Regions from separate parts of the Alteribacillus sp. HJP-4 genome, predicted to be linked through region 1. Evidence: riboswitches for the same ligand, from Rfam matches in the RefSeq annotation. Region 1 holds a riboswitch; each other region holds the start of a gene.
What was found. A riboswitch is a leader RNA that binds a small molecule or an ion and turns the genes downstream of it on or off. The one in region 1 is predicted to bind thiamine pyrophosphate.
Positions count from the first base shown of each region.

Region 2: it holds a riboswitch for thiamine pyrophosphate, as region 1 does, so the genes downstream of both, ACE4RR_RS00345 (LuxE/PaaK family acyltransferase) here and ACE4RR_RS08230 (thiamine phosphate synthase) in region 1, are expected to answer to the same signal.
Region 3: it holds a riboswitch for thiamine pyrophosphate, as region 1 does, so the genes downstream of both, thiC (phosphomethylpyrimidine synthase ThiC) here and ACE4RR_RS08230 (thiamine phosphate synthase) in region 1, are expected to answer to the same signal.

Region 1 is NZ_JBHIKY010000007.1:47,646-52,426, reverse strand. It holds gene ACE4RR_RS08250 (AEC family transporter) at 1-483, shown strand, start outside; gene ACE4RR_RS08245 (FixH family protein) at 509-1,273, shown strand; gene ACE4RR_RS08240 (2-hydroxymuconate tautomerase family protein) at 1,395-1,604, opposite strand; gene ACE4RR_RS08235 (YbfB/YjiJ family MFS transporter) at 1,633-2,847, opposite strand; TPP riboswitch at 2,954-3,053, shown strand; TPP riboswitch at 3,183-3,284, shown strand; gene ACE4RR_RS08230 (thiamine phosphate synthase) at 3,273-3,944, shown strand; gene thiO (glycine oxidase ThiO) at 3,941-4,781, shown strand, end outside.
Region 2 is NZ_JBHIKY010000001.1:81,185-85,965, reverse strand. It holds gene ACE4RR_RS00360 (Gfo/Idh/MocA family protein) at 1-696, shown strand, start outside; gene ACE4RR_RS00355 (sugar phosphate isomerase/epimerase family protein) at 693-1,661, shown strand; gene ACE4RR_RS00350 (DUF2512 family protein) at 1,816-2,184, shown strand; TPP riboswitch at 2,419-2,527, shown strand; gene ACE4RR_RS00345 (LuxE/PaaK family acyltransferase) at 2,620-3,726, shown strand; gene ACE4RR_RS00340 (acyl-CoA reductase) at 3,723-4,781, shown strand, end outside.
Region 3 is NZ_JBHIKY010000030.1:18,200-22,980, forward strand. It holds gene ACE4RR_RS19020 (hypothetical protein) at 1-118, opposite strand, end outside; gene ACE4RR_RS19025 (RNA polymerase sigma factor SigX) at 115-654, opposite strand; gene ACE4RR_RS19030 (BH0509 family protein) at 1,150-1,293, opposite strand; TPP riboswitch at 1,770-1,884, shown strand; gene thiC (phosphomethylpyrimidine synthase ThiC) at 2,026-3,798, shown strand; gene ACE4RR_RS19040 (serine protease) at 3,817-3,990, shown strand; gene ACE4RR_RS19045 (GerMN domain-containing protein) at 4,446-4,781, shown strand, end outside.

The sequences.
Region 1 (4,781 bases):
ATTTCCAATAGAAGCAGCTTGACTCCTGCAGATGCCCTGCGAGTTGTTATAAAAATGCCTGTATTTCATGCGCTTCTCGCCGGATTCACCCTTCAGGCTGCCAGAATACCGATTAAAGAATCTTACATGGATGCGGTTGACTTGCTGGCACAGGCAGCCATTCCAGTAGTAATGATTGTGCTCGGCATGCAGCTTGCCAATATATCTGTATCAGCAATTGATTGGAAAGCAGTCAGTCTCGGAACAGCGATGCGGCTTGTTTTATCACCACTGCTCGCTTATGCTTTAACATATATTGTTCAAACGAATGATACTCTAAGCACAGTGCTGATTGTGTCCTGCGCGATGCCTTCAGCGGCAACAATTGCCATGATTGCAGTACAGTTTGATTCTAACCCTCAGCTGGTTTCAGGTGTTACACTAATTTCTACGATTTTAAGTGTACCATCCTTATGGATTTTACTTTTAATTATTGGAGTATGAAGATTTTGAAAGGAAGGACTTTAAAATGAAAAAATTAATAATTGCATCCATAGGTTTATCATTTTTGTTTTTGCTTACCGCCTGCGGGCAGACAGAGAATGAAAGCGGCGATGAAGGAACTGCTTCGCTTGAACCACTTGAAGTCAAAATTGACATGGCAGAGAATGCGGAGCCTGAAGAAGAGATCGATATTACGGCAGCCGTTACCCAGGACGGCGAAGCTGTGGCAGACGCAAATGAAGTGAAATTTGAAATTTGGAAAGAAGGAGCAAAGGAAGAAAGTGAAATGGTAGAGGCAGACGGTTCAAAAGATGGAAGCTACACCATTACCCACACCTTTGAGGAGGAAGGCACACACAGCGTTACAGCGCATGTCACTGCCAGAGATACACACACTATGCCGACGGAGACAATTATGATCGGTTCAGATTCAGAAGAAAGCTCTTCTGGTGAAAAACAGGAAGAAAACGAAGAACATGCTGGCCACCACCACAACTCGCCGGTTACTGCTGAGCTTGAAGAGGTAGAAGAAGTGAAGGCGAATAAGGAAACACCTCTGACGTTTTCGGTGGCACACGAAGGAGAACCTCTGACAGAAGCACGTGTCCGGCTGGAGATATGGAAGCACGGAGAAGATACAAGGAAGTGGGTTGATGCAGAAGAAGAGGCAGACGGTACTTACAAGACTTCGCATACTTTTGAGGATTCTGGCGGTCACTATATTACTGTTCATATAGAAAATAACGATGGCCTTCATGAACATGTTGATAATGAAATAACTGTGCAATAGTAAAATTCTGCATTCCTAAAAAAGTAGGCGGCCATCTTTATATACTCTGCAAAAAAGGGAAGTGATTCTCTTACTAACCTGTGTACATAGTTTTGCCGGAGCAGCTCTGCCCCGGCTCATATTATTCTCCGCGCTTTCGCTTTTCTGTTATTGATTCACCTCCGAGACCGTAATTATCTGTCTCGATTTCATCAATAATGACTACGGTGGATTTAGGATTTTTCCCGAGTGTATCCTGAAGAAGTTTAGTTGTTCCTTCAATAAGAGCATGCTTTTGTTCTGGTGTGGCAGGCTGTTCTTCTTTTGTGATTTTTATATTTACAAATGGCATGGAAGCATCCCTCCTTATTCTTATATTATCAAAAAGGTACCTGTCTGACAGATTTATTTACTTTATTTTGCTGGCGGAATTGACCAATGCCGAGTAGGATCATCCCTGCTGCCAGTACAACAATGGCAAAGTAAAAGGAGGAAGAGAGTACCCCGCTTATGGAGATGATTACAGCCGCTGCAGCCGGACCGATCATTTGACCTGCCCCATAAAAAAAGGTAAGCCTGCTGATGACGCGATTGCTTTCCCTGCCTGCTGCAGCCCGGCCTTCACTCATTACCATGGTTACTATCCCCATAAAGGTTGCTCCAAAGAGAATGGACCCGAGCAGAGCTCCAACAGCATTAAAAAATACGACCGGTAAAGCTATTCCAATTATTTGGACAACGAAAGCAAACTGAATAGCCGGAAGATTGCCGATTCTTGACGCGATTGCAGCCCAAATGACACATGATGGGGCTGCTGCAGCCCCGACAAACACCCAGCTCAGGGAAGGTGCTGAGTGAAGAAATGGTATTTCTGATGCAAATGCTACAAGGTAGGTGCCGCTTATAATATATCCTATGCCCTCCATAAAATAAGCAGCTGTCAGCCAAGGTATTATTCTGGAATTGTGGTTTGTACCTGTGCTTTCTGGCATTATTTTTTGCTCCGGGGGATCTTTGACCCAGTTCAGAACAGCTCCTCCAAGTAAAAAGGAGAGCAGCCCGAGTGAGAGCCAGACTCCGTTCCATTCTGCTATCTGCATAACAATTGGTACAAGAAGACCAGTGCTTATAATGCCGAGCCCGACTCCCCCAAACAAATATCCAGACAAGGGAAGTCTGCCTCTGCTGGCCAGGGTGTCTAAAATGAGACTTGAAACGAGCACAAATACAATCCCACTCGACAATCCGGACCCAAACCTTAAGGCATGCCAGCCCCACTCTAAATTCGTAAGTCCCATTCCGAGCGTCGTGGCTGCATTCATACTAAAGAATATGTAAACATTGAATGCTCTTCCTCGTTTCCAGCTCAGTTTTCCAGCAAGCAGAGCACCGACCAGATAGCCGAGGTAATTACTTGACGCCAGATACCCTGCGGACTCATTATTTAAAGATGTATGCTCCACCATTACCGGGAGTATTGGTGTGTATGCAAACCGTCCTATTCCCATGACGACTGCAAGCACGATCACACCAGAAAGTAATATAAAAAAAATAGATGCTTGCTTGGGCGTTTTTAATCCTGCAGACTGACTCATGGATGTCACTTCCTTATAAACTTGTTCTATCTAGCATTCTAGCAATAGAGGACGAATCTTGGAAGCGATTGACATAGAACAAATTTTCCTATAAAATTTTAGATAATATAACCACTGGGGGCGTCTTTTGACTGAGACAGAGAATTCTGGTCCCTTTGAACCTGATCTAGTTGATACTAGCGGAGGGAATGTTGGTACGGTCCTTTTTAGGAGAGTTTGTGAAGTCCCGTCCCCGTTTTCCTGAGGGATGGTTTTTTTGTTTTCTTAAGTTTTGAATGTACTATGGCTATGCTTTTCTTCTGTACAGATGTTCTCGAGTTGTAAAAATAATATTAATTATTCACTAGGGGTGCCTTAACCGGCTGAGATCAACGGAAGTTGAAACTCTTTGAACCTGAACTGGAAAAACCAGCGGAGGAAAGTGATTGCAGCATGCACTCAGCAGCCGCCGCCTCTTTCCTCACAGCAGGGAAGGGGCTTTTTTTCGCTGCGGAAAAGGGGGATTAAGAAAAGTGCAGCTTCATGCTATTTCTTCAGGAAATCAGAGTATAGAAAAATGGCACGAGGTGACATTGCAGACTCACCATTATGTCGATTTTGTACACATCAGAGAAAAAAAGTGGTCCAGAAAAGATATAGAAGCTGGAATTCGGCTGCTGCTTCAAAGTAATGTCCCGAAAATGAAAATAATAGTGAACAATCAGCCAGAGCTGGTTGAAAAATATAATCTTGGCGGTATTCATTATCCTGAACACTCCCCTATCCGGAAGCTGACTGGAAAAGTTCTGCACGGTGCTTCTGTGCATAGCGTTACTTCTGCTGTGGAGAAAGAAAAACAAGGTGCAGATTATCTGTTTTTCGGACATGTGTTTGCTTCTTCAAGCAAACAAGGGGTCGCAGCCAGAGGATTAATGAAGCTTCAAGAAGTGACAGCAGCTGTCAATATTCCAGTAATTGCGATTGGTGGAATGACAAAAGACAACCTCAGAAAAACAGCTCTTCATGGAGCAAAAGGAGCGGCGGTGCTCTCAGGAATTTATTATGCAGAAAACCCTGGTGCAGAAGCTGCCGCTTTGCGAAAGGAAGGTCAAAATTGATTCAATCCTATGACGTAATTATCATTGGTGGAGGAGTAAACGGCTGCTCGATTGCATACCAGCTGGCTAAACGGAACTATAGAGTGAAACTGCTGGAGAAGGGAAGGATTGCCGAAGAAGCTTCCAGCGCTGCAGCGGGTATGCTCGGAGCTCAATCGGAGTTAAAGAATAAGGGCGCATTTTTTGATTTTGCCAGGACGAGCAGAAATATGTTTTCTGAACTTGTACCGGAAGTGGAGAAGGCTTCTGGATTAACAGTTTCCTACCTTAAGAATGGGATGCTGAAGGTTGCGGTGACAGCGGAAGAAGCCCTTCAGCTTCAACAGATAAGGGTTATACAGGAAGCTGAAGGAGAGCATGTGGAATGGTTGAATGCAGAGGAAGTCCTCCATCGGGAGCCTGAAATCAAGGGAAGAATTCAGGGAGCTCTTTATATTCCTCAGGATGGACAGGTAAAGGCTCCTGACTGGACAAAAGCTCTGGCACGGGCGGCAGCGAATATCGGGGCTGACCTGCAGGAGTATATTAGCGCTGACAGATTAATAGAAGATAATGGCAGAACCACTGGCGTAGAGACCTGTTACGGGCCTGTTTACGCTCCGCATGTGGTGGTCGCAGCAGGCGCGTGGTCCGAAAGTCTGCTGAATAAAGATAAAGCACCAGTTCCACAGATGATCCCAGTAAAAGGCGAATGTGTGTCACTAATACCTGAGCGGAGTGTGATCCGTTCCACCATTCATGCCAGCGACTTTTATATCGTTCCTAAGGCAGACGGATCGGTTATTATCGGTGCCACGGAACGGGAGGGACACATGGATAAAAAAGTTATGGCAGAAG
Region 2 (4,781 bases), on a different contig from region 1:
AAGCTGATGATCGCTCATAACCAGAGATTCGTACCAGCTCACCAAAAGGCAAAGCAGCTGCTCGCAGACGGGGCGCTTGGTAAAATTTACAGCTTTCGTACAGCTTTTGGCCACGGTGGTCCGGAAGGCTGGAGTATCGATGGTGCAAAAAGCTGGTTCTTTAAAAAAGAAGAAGCATTTATCGGCGCAATGGGGGATCTCGGTGTCCATAAAACCGATATGCTCCGCTATATTTTAGGAGAAGAATTTGCAGAGGTTGGGGCATTTGTTGAAACAAGCGCAAAGCAGAATGCCGATGTAGATGATACAGCAGTATGTGTACTGAAAACGGAAAGCGGCATCGTCGGAACCCTTGCAGCAAGCTGGTCCTACGTTGCCGGAGAAGATAATTCGACAATCATTTATGGAGAAAAGGGAATCGCACGCCTGCTTGATGACCCAGTCGATTCATTGATTGTTCAGTATCAGACAGGGGAAACTGTCAAATACGAGCTCGGCGGTATTCAATCGAACGATGAAGGAGGCCAGACGACGACAGAAGTAATCGACCGTTTTGTTAAGGCAATATTGAATGATGAGGAATCTCCCGTCTCTGGAAAAGAAGGCATGAACTCGCTGCAGGTCATTTTAGCAGCGTTGGAATCCCAGGAAACAAAGCAGATAATATCTATAAATAAGGAAGTGTCGGTCAAATGAAATTAGGAGTATTTACCGTATTATTTGCAGACAAACCATTCGAAGAAATGCTTGATCACGTCCAGGCTTCAGGATTAAAGGCAGTTGAAATCGGAACAGGAGGCTATCCCGGCAATAATCACTGTGACATTGATGCTCTGCTGGACAGCGAAGGAGCACGCAAATCATATCTCGACAAAGTTCACAGCCGCGGCTTAACCATCAGTGCGTTCAGCTGCCACGGCAACCCGATCTCTCCAGACAAGGATTTTGCTGAAGAGTGCCATCAGGTATTCAGAAAGACAGTTAAGCTGGCTTCGTTAATGAACGTTCCGGTGGTTAACACTTTTTCCGGTACACCGGGAGATCATGACGACGCCAAATACCCGAATTGGCCGGTGACGCCATGGCCGAATGAGTACGGTGATATTTTAAATTGGCAGTGGGAAGAAAAGCTTATTCCTTATTGGAAGGAACAGGGAGCTTATGCTGAAGAGCACGGGGTAAAAATAGGTCTGGAGCTACACGCAGGCTTTCTTGTGCACACCCCGCACACTATGCTGAAGCTGCGCGAAGCGACAAATGATGCCGTTGGCGCAAATCTCGACCCAAGTCATTTATGGTGGCAGGGTATTGATCCAGTAGCCGCGATTAAAATTCTCGGACGGGCGAATGCAATCCACCATTTCCACGCGAAAGATACGTATATCGACCAGGAGAATGTAAATATGTATGGACTGACGGACATGCAGCCATACGGCGAGGTACAGACCCGCGGATGGAGCTTCCGTTCCGTCGGTTATGGCCACAGCATGCAGGAATGGTCCAATATAATCAGCGCCCTCCGAACATTCGGATATGATTATGTCGTCAGTATTGAACACGAGGATCCGATCATGTCGATTGATGAAGGCTTCCGCCAGGCCGTGAAAAATCTGAGGGACGTGAATATCGAAGAGCAGCCTGCAGAGATGTGGTGGGCTTAAAATTTTAGAAAAACAAGCCTGTTGTGAGTCATTCACAGCAGGCTTGTTTTCATTGTTTGAGTATAAGGTTTTCTGAAGGAAATATGTAAATACAGCAGTTAATGTTTTGTCAATGCCTGGAGGTGGTAATTTTTGGACAAGGAGGTGGAATAAAATGATACACATTAAAACGCTGGGTATGAAAACAGCGTTGATTAGTTTTGTGTTATTACTCGTATTAACTGGGTTCGGTAACCAATGGGTCAACACCATGCTGCTTGCCCTATTAATGGTGCTGATTTCTTATGTTGCAGCAGGAGATATATTTATTTTAAAGCTAACTAACAATATTGTTGCCATAGCCGCTGATTTAGTACTCACGTTATTAATGGTTTTGGTTGTTTCCATCCCCATTCTCGATACGGCTGTTCCTTTTCCAATTGCCCTGGTTGCTGCAATTCTTATCACGGCAGGAGAGTGGTTCTTTCATAAATATATGAAACGTAACGTGCATCCGGAGCTGGATCAAGCGATGCCATCTTAAACAATAACACGTCAAATCTCGAAATGAGGTTTATATATAAACAATTTAAGGTACGCTGCGAATGAACAGGAACGGGAGCATCTTTCCCATGTTTTGGTTAAGCTAGCTGATAAAACAAATAAATAAATTCTTTGACAAAGAGACGGGAAAAAAACAAAACCAAGCTCAATGCATGGTTTTTTGAATTGACAATGCTTCTCATCGTGTTAAGATAAAATGAAATGTTCATAATAGATTTTCCACTAGGGGAGCCGGGGGACCGGCTGAGACAAAAGGAAGAACTTTTAAACCCTTAGAACCTGATCTGCGTAACTGCAGCGGAGGGAAGTGGATTCGTTACAGAAATGATAAATATATCTGAAGCGGCCACTTTCTTTTAAGAGAGTGGTCTTTTTCAATTGGGGAACGACGAAATAAAGAGGGGGCATCCGGCGGATGAATTCAGCCTATCAGGAAATGAAGAAAATGATAAAAGCATTAATCCTTGAAGAGTCGGTTTCGTCTGATGAATTTTTTGAGAGAGCGAAACAGCTTTTTGCTTATCAATATCACCATAATCAGCCATACCGGAAATTCTGCCGCAGGCGCAGGGTGCGCCCGGCAGCGGTTCAGCGCGTCACCGATATTCCTCCCATACCGATTCAGGCGTTTAAGGAAGCGCCGTTATTATGTTCAGCTGATGAGGAGATCGAGAGGACATTTATGACGAGCGGGACGACTAATCCAAACAAACGTGGAAAAAATGGTCAGCGCGACCTTGAAATTTATGATCTCTCCACGAAGGTACATTTTAAAAAATCAATGCTGCCGGATGTCAGTAAAATGAAAATGATCCTCCTCTTTCCCGAGGAAAATGAATTGCCGAATTCATCTCTCGCTCATTATCTTCATGTGATTAAAGAAACGTTTGGAGCAGAAGACAGTGAATATGTTGTCTCAGCGGACGGCTTTGATAAAGAAAGACTGTCCATGCTCTTAAAAAAATCGGAAGAAAAGGATGAGCCTGTATTTATCCTGGGAGCTACCTTTTCAATTATTGCCTACTTAGATGAATGCGTGGAAAATGGCATCTCCTACCGTCTTCCGGCTGGAAGCCGGATTATGGACACGGGGGGGTCTAAAGGATATTCAAGAGAAATAGAGCCTCTTGAGTTGAAAAAACGATTAAGCAGACTGTTTTCCATTCCTGAGCATGCCTGCGGCAACATGTACGGGATGACAGAGCTCAGTTCACAAATTTATGACCAGACTCTGCGGCTGGGGGGGAGAAAGGGTCTCAAAAGACCTCCGCATTGGCTGAAAACGATCATCGTGGACCCGGAAACTCTTCAAGAAAAACGAGAAGGTGAAGCAGGAATTATCGTTCATTATGATTTGGCTAATATTAACTCGGTTGCGGCAATCATGACCGAAGATATTGGTAAAAAAGAGGGAGACGGTTTTCATTTACTTGGCCGGGCAGCCGGTACGGAAGCCAAAGGCTGTTCCCTTGCATTAGAAGAATTTTTGTCATCCCGCCTGGGCGAAGATGGTTCTTTATGACATCTCTTTATACAGGAGCCTTCCTCACGGGACTATCGGAAAAGAATGTGACCTTTACTCGTCTTACCTATGAAAATCATGGACGGAATGTCCAAATCGATGTACCACAATTAGAAAAATCACAGCTGCAGACAATCATTTCCTCAATAAAACACCAACAAAGAGAGTATCTCAACGGGCGCACCACCTCTGAGATGGTTGAAATTATAGATGAAGTTGTCCAGAAGTGGCTTAACCCCACTTACGAGCTCCGTCAATTTGCAGAAGAAACCCTTCCTGTGATCACTGGCTATGATGAGGAAATGATTCGATTATTTTTAGCGAACTATTTTCGCAAATTTCGAAAGCCATATCTTCAGCGAATGATCGAGGAAGATTTTACGAATCCACTCGTACTTGATGAATTTAGGCCAAGAAGAGCCGGAGGGTTAACAAGAGCGTACGGAGCGGAACTGATCGCCCATATATTTTCAGGAAATGTTCCCGGTCTTCCGCTTTGGGGTCTTGTTTCCAGTCTTCTTGTAAAATCGGCTGCACTCGGTAAAGTTTCCTCGGAGGAGCCATTATTCCCAGCGTTATTTGCTAAATCTATCGCAGAAGTGGACCCGGACGCGGCAAAGGCGCTTGCTGTCGTTTGGTGGAAAGGCGGCACTGTTAGCCTGGAGGATACCCTCTACCACAACGCCCAGGTGGTGACGGCTTATGGAGCAGACCAGACGATGAATGAAATTTCCAGTAGGCTTCCTGCTCATGTGCGTTTTGTACCGCACGGCCATAAGGTCAGCTTCGGTGTACTGGCGAAGGAAGCACTCAGCAGCAGCCTTGCCTGGCAGAGTGCCCAGCGTGCCGCAAAGGATGTTTCATGGTTTGATCAGCAGGGCTGTCTATCCCCTCATGTTTTTTATGTCGAAAAAGATGGAGATTTTAGTCCAAAGGATTTTACTCGCCTGCTGGCTCATGAAATGGAAAATTTTCAACATAAAATGAAGAGCTCGGAGTTAACGGCAGAGGAAGTGAATGCGATCCGGCGTGTTCGGACTGACGCGGAGTTCAAT
Region 3 (4,781 bases), on a different contig from region 1:
GCCTTTTTTCCATAATATTATAATAAATTTCATCTTTCGGACGCTGATCTCTGACTTCGGGAAGGTCTTTAACTCTTCTTTGGACCTCTTCCTCTGACAGCTTATTATTTCTTCTCATCGCTCTGCCCTCCTTTCACTATAGATTTCATTCTGCTCTATTAGGTCCTGCAGCTTTTTAACGGCACGATGCTGAGTTGTCTTCACCTTACTTTCCGACCACTCAAGAATATCCGCCGTTTCTTTAATTGATAACGAATCAATAAACCGCAGGGTAAGAACCTGGCGCTGGTCTGGAGTACACTGATCCATGCATTCGAAAACCTCTCTAGCATCGTCTCTCGCAGAAACTATTTCATCCGGTAATGGGGCTGGATCACGAATTTCTTCTTTTGAAAGCGGTCCCAATACACCAAGCCACTTTCTCTTTTTGCGGTTCTGTTTTCTGATCCAGTCAATGCCGACATGCCTTGCGATAGAATAAAGCCAGGTTTTTTCGCTGCTTTTCCCCTCAAAGGTGTCAAAAGCATGAAACACTTTTATATATACTTCCTGTACTAATTCTTCTGCAGCGTCCTTATCTCTGACCATATAGAATAAATATTGAAAAAGAGAGTGGTGGTAGGTTTCATATAACCGCTCAAATTCTTCCTGCACGATTAACACTCCCATACTTTAGTCGTTAGTGATTTACATTCGGTTACAAGCGAAACCAAAAATATTTCATATTCTTTCATATTTTTATATTTCAAAAAAAGAAAGCCCGGATGTTTACCACCCCGGAGCTTTAGTGCCCTGGCATCAAAAAAACAAGGCATAAACCCAGTATATTATTCCATACATAATGACAAGCGTGGTAATAAAAGCAAACAGCTTTTTATTAGAAAAATTATTCATACGAGCCTCCACCATAATAAGTACGTCTACAATTATATCATTTCTTTTGAGGTCGAAAGGAAGAAAATATGAGAACAAATTCAAAAAAGTATGGGTTTTACTAAAAAGAGGTTGACGAACAGCAGATCTATGAGAGGATCGAAAATCTGCTGTCATGGAGCAGAAGCCAAAAGTCTTCAGCATAATCATGGCAGCAATTCGAAAAAAAAGCCCGGTACCGGTTTCTAACCGGATACCCGAGCTTTTAAAGGTGTGTTATTCCGTTGTTTCGTGCTGAAAATACGTTTGATCATATAAATGCTCTACATCTTCATCCGTCATCATAGTAAACTGTTGATCTTCCATACCCCTGACCTTCGTTAAAAATGTAATCATGTTCTGACGCTCTCTTCTTTTCATTTTGTATGCTCCCCTTTCTGTGTTACTACAGAATATTAATTTAAATGTATTATATAACAGATAATTTCATTCCGTCAACACATTTTTCAGAATTTTTTATCAGAGGAATCAATTTCATAAGAGCAATTCAGAATATAAAACACGAACATTCGATTGTAGCGTAAGGCGACGACTCCTGGTCGATTAATACCGGCCACGTCCTGTGGCCAACATCGACACTAGCACGTCCTGGGCGTCGTGGGACTAGCTTGAGGTGAAGACCCCGCAGGCAGCTTTTTGCTGCTGAGGAGGCTGAGGCCAAGCCCACGGAAAGCGTTCGCCTGAAGCGAAAGTCGAATGATAAAGAGAAAGTAGATTTTAATACCCGCATTTTTCGTTGTGAAATTGACTTATGAAATTCATTCAGAGGTGAAATTTATTCAGTTTTGGGGTTTTCATTTTTTATAATATCTCCTATACTTGGTGTAATTGAATAATGAATCAACTAGGGGAGTCCGATGAGCCGGGCTGAGAAGAAAATGCCATGAATTTTTCTGACCCTTCGGACCTGATCTGGTTCATACCAGCGTAGGGAAGTTAGAATCGTGAAAGCAAGGTTCTTTAGCAGCTTCTAAATGACAGCCGGTCCAAAATGAATGGGCCGGCTTATTTTATTTTTTATTGCCTGCTGTGCCCTTTCGTCTATGCGCCAAGATCTCGTCCTTTACTATTTTTAAAAGGAGAGATTTTTTTATGTCCAATTCATCCATTTCCCACGAGAACGTGCACCATTTATCTAATCTTCCAGGGAGTAAAAAAGTGTATGTCAGCGGATCCCGTCCTGACCTGCGCGTGCCAATGCGAAAAATTGAATTAAGCGACACGGCCGGAACCTTTGGCGAGGAAAAAAACCCTCCGATCCACCTGTACGATACAAGCGGTCCATATACAGATGAAGAAGAGCTTATCAGCTTCGAAAAAGGGCTGAAATCGATTCGTGCCGAGTGGATAAATGAACGCCGGGATTCAGAAGAATATGAGGGAAGATTAATACGTCCTGAAGATAATGGATTGAACTCCCACAGCCGGCCACCTGTATTTCCTGGATTAAAAAGAACTCCCCGCCGGGCAGTAAGTGGTAAAAATGTAACTCAGCTGCACTATGCGAAACAAGGCATTATTACACCGGAGATGGAATTTATAGCTATAAGAGAAGACATGTCACCGGAATTCGTCCTTAAGGAAGTAGCAGAAGGAAGAGCGATAATTCCTTCCAATATTAATCATCCCGAAATAGAACCGATGATTATCGGACGAAATTTTCATGTAAAGATCAATGCAAATATTGGCAACTCTGCTGTCACATCCTCCATCGAAGAAGAAGTTGAAAAAATGACCTGGGCCATCCGCTGGGGAGCAGATAATATTATGGATCTTTCCACCGGTAAAAATATACACACCACAAGAGAATGGATTATCCGCAACTCCCCTGTGCCAGTCGGCACTGTTCCTATTTACCAGGCACTGGAAAAGGTTAATGGTACCGCTGAGGAATTAACATGGGAAATCTATAGGGATACTCTAATAGAACAGGCTGAACAGGGTGTAGACTACTTTACTATTCATGCCGGGGTGCTTTTGCGCTATGTACCGCTTACCGCGGGCCGACTGACAGGAATAGTCTCCAGGGGAGGTTCCATTATGGCGCAGTGGTGCTTATACCACCACCAGGAAAGCTTCTTATATACGCATTTCGATGAAATCTGCGAAATAATGAAAACATATGATATCGCGTTTTCTCTTGGAGACGGCCTCCGCCCAGGATCTATCGCAGACGCGAATGACGAAGCTCAATTTGCAGAATTAGAGACGCTAGGAGAATTAACAAAAAGAGCCTGGAAGCATGATGTTCAGGTTATGGTAGAAGGGCCAGGCCACGTGCCGATGCACTTGATAAAAGAAAATATGGATAAACAGCTGGAGGTCTGCGAAGAAGCTCCTTTCTACACTCTCGGTCCGCTTACTACTGATATAGCACCGGGATATGACCACATCACTTCAGGGATCGGCGCTGCTCAGATCGGGTGGTACGGTACAGCAATGCTTTGCTATGTCACACCAAAAGAACATCTCGGCCTGCCTAATAAAGAGGATGTCCGCGAAGGTGTTATCACATATAAAATTGCTGCCCATGCCGCAGATTTAGCGAAGGGCCATCCAAATGCCCAGAAAAGGGATGATGCATTATCTAAAGCCCGGTTTGAATTCAGATGGAGAGATCAATTCAACCTCTCTATTGACCCGGAAAGAGCACTTGAATTTCATGATGAAACCCTTCCGGCAGAAGGAGCTAAGACTGCCCACTTTTGTTCGATGTGCGGCCCGAAATTTTGCAGCATGCGAATTTCCCAGGATATTCGTAATTACGCTCGGGAGCATGACATGAATACAACAGAAGCAGTGGAAACTGGGATGAAGGAAAAAGCGGAAGCCTTTAAAAAATCCGGCAGCCGCCTTTACCAATGATGTGAAGGGAGAGAACCTATGAATCGAGCAGCGGCTGAAATTCAGGAAGAAATAGCCCGGACAAAAAAGCATCTGGATCTATTAGAAGTGGCGCTTCATCGTTTACAAAACGAGTGTAACCACACTTTTGAAGGAAATGAATATTATCAGATATGTGTAAAATGCAGGCTTACGAAGGTTCTGTACTATTAAGGTAACAGGCAGCAGGCTGTCTGTCTTTCATGGAAAAACGTCAGGAATAGGAATGATTTGGGGCTGTAGCAAAAGCCCCTTTTTATAGAAAAAGTAGTATCCTAAATAGAAGAGAGCAGGGGACAAGTCCGAAGACTCCAGTGGGAAGAGCAGCGGCTGAAGATCCACCGGGCGCGGGTTTCGCCCGGTTAGCTGAAGCGCTGCCCACGGAAAGCGAAGGACTTGTCCACTGCTTTTTTTACCATACAAAAGGGGGCGAGTATCATTTATGATACAGCCCCATGATATATAGAGAATACATTTCTCTATTTTATTCATGATAAATATTGCCCATTTGTTAAAAGAGGTATGAAAGACCTTTGACAACTTTTCCTGCATTTTCTACAATTTTTGTAACTGTTTTTTATACATATCGACAGTTTATGTAGAACTATGGAAGGAGAAAGGAGACGTTTATGAGAAAATATTCATACGCAGCAATAGCCGCAATACTTGGATTTAGTTTACTTACTGCCTGTGGTACGAGCGAAGAAAACGGCTCTCCGGAAGAAAACGACGCGGAAGAAATGCAGGAAACTGAAGGAACTGATGAAGTGAAAGAGCAAGAAGAAACTCCTGAAGATGAAGAGGAAGCTGAAAACGAAGAAGAAGAAACTGATGATACAGATGCTGAAGAAGAATCTGATTCAGAAGAGAAGTCTGATTCAGAAGAGGAGACTGATTCAGAAGAAGAATCAGCAGATCTCGAAGAGACTGCCTCTGAAGAAGAAGATACCTCTTCGAGCGCGGAG